Regions from separate parts of the Pseudarthrobacter sp. 1C304 genome, predicted to be linked through region 2. Evidence: predicted binding sites of a transcription regulator. Region 2 holds the regulator's gene; the other holds the start of a gene.
What was found. The regulator LexA, encoded in region 2, represses DNA repair genes until DNA is damaged. The targets are predictions, from matches to a motif close to TCGAACANNTGTTCGA.
Positions count from the first base shown of each region.

Region 1: the regulator LexA is predicted to act here: its motif matches at 1,894-1,909, upstream of ACTWQD_RS16140 (LexA family protein).

Region 1 is NZ_JBQQCH010000010.1:1,499-5,104, forward strand. It holds gene ACTWQD_RS16130 (hypothetical protein) at 1-103, opposite strand, end outside; gene ACTWQD_RS16135 (Y-family DNA polymerase) at 142-1,422, opposite strand; gene ACTWQD_RS16140 (LexA family protein) at 1,449-1,880, opposite strand; gene ACTWQD_RS16145 (helicase associated domain-containing protein) at 2,239-2,895, opposite strand; gene ACTWQD_RS16150 (DNA/RNA non-specific endonuclease) at 3,112-3,606, opposite strand, start outside.
Region 2 is NZ_JBQQCH010000004.1:5,676-9,281, reverse strand. It holds gene ACTWQD_RS09475 (ATP-dependent DNA helicase) at 1-1,653, shown strand, start outside; gene lexA (transcriptional repressor LexA) at 1,731-2,480, opposite strand; gene ACTWQD_RS09465 (LysM peptidoglycan-binding domain-containing protein) at 2,990-3,316, shown strand; gene ACTWQD_RS09460 (histidinol-phosphate transaminase) at 3,373-3,606, shown strand, end outside.

The DNA.
Region 1 (3,606 bases), on a different contig from region 2:
GCCATATTGTTCCGTCGTGGCGGATGGCGAGGGGTTTTCCTGTCGGGTCGGTGCGGACCTGGAGGTCGGGGGTTTGGGTGGGTGCATCGGGAGCGAGGGTCATTCGGTGGTGCTTCTTTCGTGGTGCTGGAGTGCGGTGGTTTAGGCGGCTTTGACGAGGGGGAGTTCGTCCCAGTGGGTGGTGTAGCGGGGTGAGAGCATGTCGCGTTTCATGGTCCAGTCGGGGCCGCCGCGGATGCCTCCGTGGCCCAGGCCGATGGAGCCGCGCCCGTACTTTTTCGTGACGTCCTCGAGGAGGGTGCCGATGTGGCGTTCCTCGTGCGGGTTTTCGAACAGGGATAGGGGTGCTTGGTTGCCGCTGGGGCGCAGGTCGGTGACCATGATCCCGGCCCGGGCGTATCGGATGCCTTCGACGATGCGGGGGATCAGGGCGTGGGCGGCCTTGGTGAGGATCACCGGATCAGCCGTGGGCATCGGCAGTGCCACACTGACGGTGGGGTAGGACATGTCGTTGGGGTTGAAGTGCGAGGTGCCGGCGAACGCGGTGAGGACTTTGGCTTGAAGGCCGTGTTTGGCCAGCCGGGCGGAGGCCTGCTGGCCGTAGACACTCATGACCTGCCGGATCCCGGCGGCGGTGGTGATGGGAGTGGCGAACGAGCGGGAGAAGATGAGCTGGTCCCGGCCGATGCGTTCTTCCTCCATCGGGATGCAGGGTGTGCCCTGCAGCTCCAGGACGGTGCGCATCATGACCACGGAGAACCGGTCCCGGATCATCACTGGATCCGCCCGGGACAAGTCCAGGATCGAATGGATACCCAGGGCGTTGAGGCGTTTGGTCAGCCTGGTCGCCACACCCCAGATCTCAATGACGGACAGCCGCCGCATCAGGGCCTCCCGGTCGGTGGCAGGTACGGCGTCCCAGTGGCAGACCCCATCGAAGGCCGGGTTGTTCTTGGCCCATTTGTTCGCGAGCTTCGCCAGGGTTTTCGTCGGCGCGATGCCGACGCAGACGGGCACCCCGACATTGCGCCGCACGGTGGTTTTCATGGCTCGGCCGAGGGCCAGAAGTTCGTCGGGGGTGCCCTTGACGCCGAGGAAGGCCTCGTCGATGCTGTAGACCTCCAGCCAGGCCGAGTACCGGCCCAGGAGTTCCATCACGCGGGCGCTGATGTCCCCATAGAGCTCGTAATTGCTGGAGAGGGCCACGAGGCCCCATTCTTTGGCTCGCGGTGCGAGTTTGAACCACGGATCGCCCATGGCGATCCCGAGGCGTTTGGCTTCGGGGGAGCGGGTGACGGCGCAGCCATCGTTGTTCGACAGCACGATCACGGGCCTACCCTCCAGGGCCGGGTTGAACGCCCGTTCCGCCGAGGCGTAGAAGCAGTTCACGTCCACGTGCGCGATCTGCGGCAGCTGCCGCATCACCGCCGGTGCGCCCACGGCCGACCCTAAACGACGTGCAGGCATCGGGTGACGACGCCCCACACGAGAAGGTCCGAGAGTGAGGGAACCACAATGTCCGGGTAGGCCGGGTTCTCTGCCTGAAGCACGACACCGGTGCGTGTGATCCGGAGCCGTTTGACCGTCAGCTCCCCGTCCAGGACCGCTACGACCACGGACCCGTCCACCGGTTCCAGCGCCCGGTTCACGATCAGCTCATCCCCGTCACTGATCCCGGCCCCGGCCATGGACTCCCCGGAAACCCGCACCACATACGTGCTCGTGACGTCCTTGATCAGGTGCGCGTTCAGGTCGATCCGGCCCTCAAAGTAATCCTGCGCAGGCGAGGGATACCCGGCCGCTACAGCGACCGGAGAGACCAGCACCGACAACAACGACGCGCCCGCATCTATCACACGGGGGCCAACAATAACGCCCACAACACACCTTTATTCGAATATATGTTCGATTAAGTGTAAGCCCTGGGTCCGACGGAATGGCCACCGACTTTGGTTCCGGCCTGCGGCCGGGGCGGGTTGCACGCCAGTGGGGACAGCTTTGAGCTGTGCGGAGGGCTCCACCAGCCCCCAATGGGCACAACCCGGAGGGTTCCCGCTGCTGGCCCGGATTGGTGCGGTACGCGGCGGGCCTGTCCGGGGTTATGAGGAAGCCTCCGCGCGAATCCCAAGGGACTCAAGCGCGGAGGCGCCCGGTTCTCCAAGCTGGGGGGACTGGAGAACCAGGCCCAGTCTATGCCCGCGCTCCCTCGCGGATTGCGGCGAAGCGGGGTCTTTCCGGTCACACTTGGGGACGCCGGCCCCGGGTTCTGCCGGCCTGCCAGCCGGGAACGGTCTCGTCCAGGGACTTGGCCTTCACCGGGTCCAGTTCACCCCGGCGCCGTTTGTACCGCTGCGTGTGGATCCAGACCCCGAGGGTATGTTCCCGCTCTGAGTCGTAGCCGTGGTGCCGCGGCCAATCGTGGCCCTCGGCACGGAACTCCACCAGCTCGGCCAATCGGCCCTGCCACCTGGCCTCGTCCGTTGCTTCCCTGCGGTTCCCGGCCCACCCCGGCACTCGGGCCAGGCCCTGGCTGTAGGCAGGGTCGAGGGTGCCCTGGGCCGTTTCGCGGCGGCGTGCGGACAGCCATCGCGCCATCGACCTTTCGTCCCGGTCACCGGCACGGTCCTCGGGGAGCCGGCCTTCAGCCAGTACCCAGGTGATGACCCCCGTCATGCGGGCAAGGTCAGCGGGGGAGGGGTGAGGGACGGGAGCGGCGCCGGCTGCGGCCCGGTGGTCGGCTTCGAGTCCCGGGTCCTGGCGGCGGGCGATCACCAGGTGGTAGCCGACGGCCGCCGGTTCGGCGCGCACGAGCTCAGCGATGCGTTTCCGGCTCAGTCCGAGCCGGTACATCAGCACCCATTCCGCGTCCGGAGCGCGCCGCAACCGCTTGTCCATAATGGACCCCATCCTGCCACGGCCCTGCCCACGAGACGGGCGGGAACCCCCGGACTCAAGACACTGCTTTTTGGGCGTCCGCTGTTGCGGCCCGGCGGCCCGGTTAGGTGTGGCCGTGGCAGGGCTTTGCTGTGCCCAGACTGTTGCTTTTGCCACCCGTCGGAGCCTGCCTTGCCGGGTGACTCCGGTGCCCGGGTTAGGTCAGGTCGGGAGATGTCAGTCGGTGGCGTTGAGGTCAAAATCCAGGTCGAGGTCCAGTGGCGAGTTCAACCGTCTCCAGGTGGAGGTGATCGGGGCGGTGGTCAGCGCCCGGGCGACCGGCATCCGGTCTGCGGCCACGAGCGGGTCCAGGTCCAGGCCAGTCAGGGCGGCAATGTCTCGGACGGGGACCTGGAAGGTGCGGAACGGGCCGAGCGGGGGAGCCTCGTCGATGGCGCCGGGCCGCGGGACGTCGGGCAGGTTCGCGAGCTCGGGTGTCTGGTCCACGACGTAGCCGGTGGCGGCGAGGCCCCCGTGGTGGAGGAATACGGCGACCTTGAAGTACCGCAGCGGGATGCTGACACCGCGGTAGACGGGGTCGGTGTCACTGAAGATCGGGCCGGTGAACACGACGAGCCGGCGGCCGTTGCCGGCTGCGTTCTCCTGCAGGTAGGACTCCAGACCGAGCCAGAGGCCCAGGCCCTGGTTGAACTTTGCCGCCTGGGGCGCGGC
Region 2 (3,606 bases):
GAGGAGCCCGCCGAAGGGCAGCTCTTCTCACTCGGCGAAGACACGTCCGTGCCGCACTTCGCCGCTGCCATGGGCGGCCCGTCGTCCCAGCTGGGCAAGGAAGTGGTGCGGCTGCGCGAATGGGCCGAGGACACCGCCACCGGGGACCGCGACGAGCTCTTGCCCGGCGTCACGGACCGGGCCTGGCGGCAGGTCTCCGTCACCTCCATGGAATGCCTCGGCGCGCAGAAATGCCCCCTGGCGGCCGAGTGCTTCAGCGAACTGGCCCGGCAGAACGCCGCGGACGCCGACGTCGTGGTCACCAACCATGCGATGCTGGCCGTCAGCGCCTTCGAGGGGCTCGCCGTGCTTCCGGACTACGACGTTGTGGTGGTGGACGAGGCCCACGAGCTCCAGGACCGGGTCACCGGCGCCGTGTCCGGCCAGCTGTCCGTCGCGATGGTGCACGCCGCCGCGTCCGGGGCGCGGAAGCACACGGGCATCACCGTGGATGCGCTGAACAACGCCGCCGCCAACCTTGAACTGGCCGTGGCCGGAGTCCCCAGCGGGCTGATGCCCAACGGCCTGAACAGCGAACAGCTGGACTGCGTGGACCAGCTGCGGGACGCCTGCCGCGCGGCACTGTCCGACTCCAAGGGGGACAGCGCCACCACGGCCGACGGCGGCCGCCAGCTCGCGCGCTCCCGCCTCATGGTGATCCTGGAACTCTGCGAACGGCTCCTCGCCGCACGCGAAAACCGCGAAGTGGTCTGGTTCTCCCGGAACAGCACCTTCGACCCGCAGCTGGGCTACTCCCAGCCGGACGAAACGGCCCCAGCCCTGATCAACATCGCCCCGCTCAGTGTGGCCGGCCGGCTCCGCGAGGGGCTCTTCGCGGACCACACCGTCATCCTGACCTCGGCCACGCTGGCCATCGGCTCAGCCTTCGAACCCGCCGCCGGCGGACTCGGCCTGGTGGGACCCGGTGCGCCGAGCTGGACCGGGGTGGACGTCGGCTCGCCGTTCGAGTACCCCAAGCAGGGCATCCTGTACGTGGCCAAACACCTCCCCAAGCCCGGCCGCGGCACGTCCCCGGAGGCGCTCGATGAGCTGGAGAAGCTGATCCGGGCCTCCGGCGGCGGGGCACTGTGCCTCTTCTCCTCCCGCCGCGCGGCCGAGGACGCCGCCGAGGCCCTGCGGCCGCGGCTGGGCCTGAGCATCCTCTGCCAGGGCGAGTCGACCATGACGGCGCTGGTGAAACAGTTCGCCGACGAACCGGACACCTGCCTCTTCGGCACCATGTCGCTGTGGCAGGGTGTGGACGTGCCGGGGACCTCGTGCCGGCTTGTTGTCATCGACCGCATTCCGTTTCCGCGGCCCGACGACCCCCTGATGACGGCCCGCTCCCGCGCGGTGGCCCAGGCGGGCGGCAACGGCTTTATGAGTGTCTCGGCCACCCACGCGGCCATCCGCCTCGCCCAGGGCGCCGGCCGGCTGATCCGCACCACGACGGACAGGGGAGTGGTGGCGGTGCTGGATTCACGGCTGTCCACCGAACGTTACGGGGGCTTCCTCCGCGCTGCCCTGCCGCCGTTCTGGCCCACCACCGACCCCGCGGTGGCCCTCGCGGCCCTGGAACGGCTCGCGAAGGAGTCAGGCCAGCCCGCCACATAGTCCGGGGAACGCGAAGGGCCCCGCCGGATGCCGGCGGGGCCCTTCTACGCAGCCGGTGGGGTACCGGCTGGCGGGTCCTAGAGGGAGCGCAGCACCGAGACCACTTTGCCCATGATGACGGCGTGGTCGCCGAGGATGGGCTCGTACTGCGTGTTCTGCGGCAGCAGCCAGGTGTGGCCGTCGCGCTGGCGGAACGTCTTGACGGTGGCCTCGTCGTCCAGCAGTGCGGCCACGATGTCACCGTTGACGGCATCGCCCTGGCGGCGCACCACCACCCAGTCGCCGTCGCAGATCGCGGCGTCGATCATCGAGTCGCCCGCGACCTGGAGCATAAACAGCTCGCCGTGGCCCACCAGCTGGCGCGGCAGCGGCATCACGTCCTCAACGACCTGGTCGGCGAGGATCGGCCCGCCGGCCGCGATCCGGCCCACCAGCGGGACCATGGCGGTGTCCGTGGCGCTGGTCAGCTCCGAGACGGACAGGCCGCCGACGGTGCGCAGGCCGCCCGGCTTCTCGGCGCCTGCGATCTTCGCGGGGCCCTCCTCCAGGGTGAGCGGCATCAGCACTTCCATGGCGCGGGGGCGCTTGGGGTCGCGTCGCAGGTAGCCGAGCTTTTCGAGCTGCGACAGCTGGTGCGTCACGCTGGACAGGCTCGCCAGGCCCACGGTGTCGCCGATCTCGCGCATGGACGGCGGGTACCCGTTGTCCGTGACGGAGCGCTGGATGGTCTCGAGGATCTTCTTTTGCCGGACGGTGAGGCTCTTGGGTGGCCGGGCGGCCTGCGGACCCCGCTGGGAGGCCCTGCCGCCAGTGGCTTGTGCTGCCATGTTCGCCAACGCCTTTCCGTTCCACCCGGCGGCCGTGGCTGCTGCTGCCGGGAACCTCCGGCCTGAAATGTCAGACCCTGCTGATCAACTGCAGAAGTGGTTGTTCTTTGATCGAAACCTGATCCAAACCTTTGGTCGGAATCCTTGATCCAAACGTAGGCCAGCCACACGGCTTTTTCAAACATTTGTTCTAGCGAGTCTCGACAATGTTCGTCAATAAGTGCTAAAACTGAAAAGGCGGTGTTCGAACATGTGTTCTATTCGAAAGTACGGCGGGCACCGCATAACGTTCGGTTGTTTGTTCGAAGGTTAGGCCGGTTGGCGGCGGTAAGTGGAGTACGCCGGACGGCACACAATGGTCCAGGAGGGCTCAGTTCATGTCAGCAACAAGTGCGTTTCACGATACTTTCGGCCGCGACGCTTCCGGCGCCTACGGCCAGCCTGCAGGTGGTCCGGCCGGCCGCGGTTCTGCCGGGGGCGGTTCTACCAGTGCCGGCCCTGCCGGGACGGTGAAGCCGCGGCAGGCGCCGCTCCGGCTGACCAGGCGCGGGCGGTTTGTCTTCATCGGTGTTCCCCTGATCCTGCTGGCCGCCCTGGTGCTTTCGTTCAGCGGCTTCTTCAACGCCCCGGCCAAGGCCGCGGAGTCGGCGTCCGAGCTGTCACCCACGCCGACGGTGACGGTCACCGTGCAGCCCGGTGAGTCGCTGTGGGCCATCGCGGAGACCGTGGCCCCCGAGCGCGACCCCCGCGACGTCGTCGCCGACATCGTCCAGCTGAACAACCTTGAGGCAGCCCGCGTGGTGCCCGGCCAGGCGCTCTTCATCCCCGCCGGGTAGGGCCGCCCACCCGTCACAGTTTCGGCCGCCGCCGGGATCTCACTTAAACTGGTGGAGTGACTGACCAGCTAGAGCGCCTGAACCGACTTCCCCTCCGGACGAATCTCCGGGGCCTGACCCCGTACGGGGCGCCCCAGCTGGACGTCCCCATCCTGCTCAATGTCAACGAGAACACCCACGGCGTCCCCGCCGATGTGCGCGCCGCCATCTCCGAGGCGGTCGCCGCCGCCGCAGTGGGACTGAACCGCTACCCGGACCGCGAATTCACGGAGCTCCGCGAGGCCCTGGCC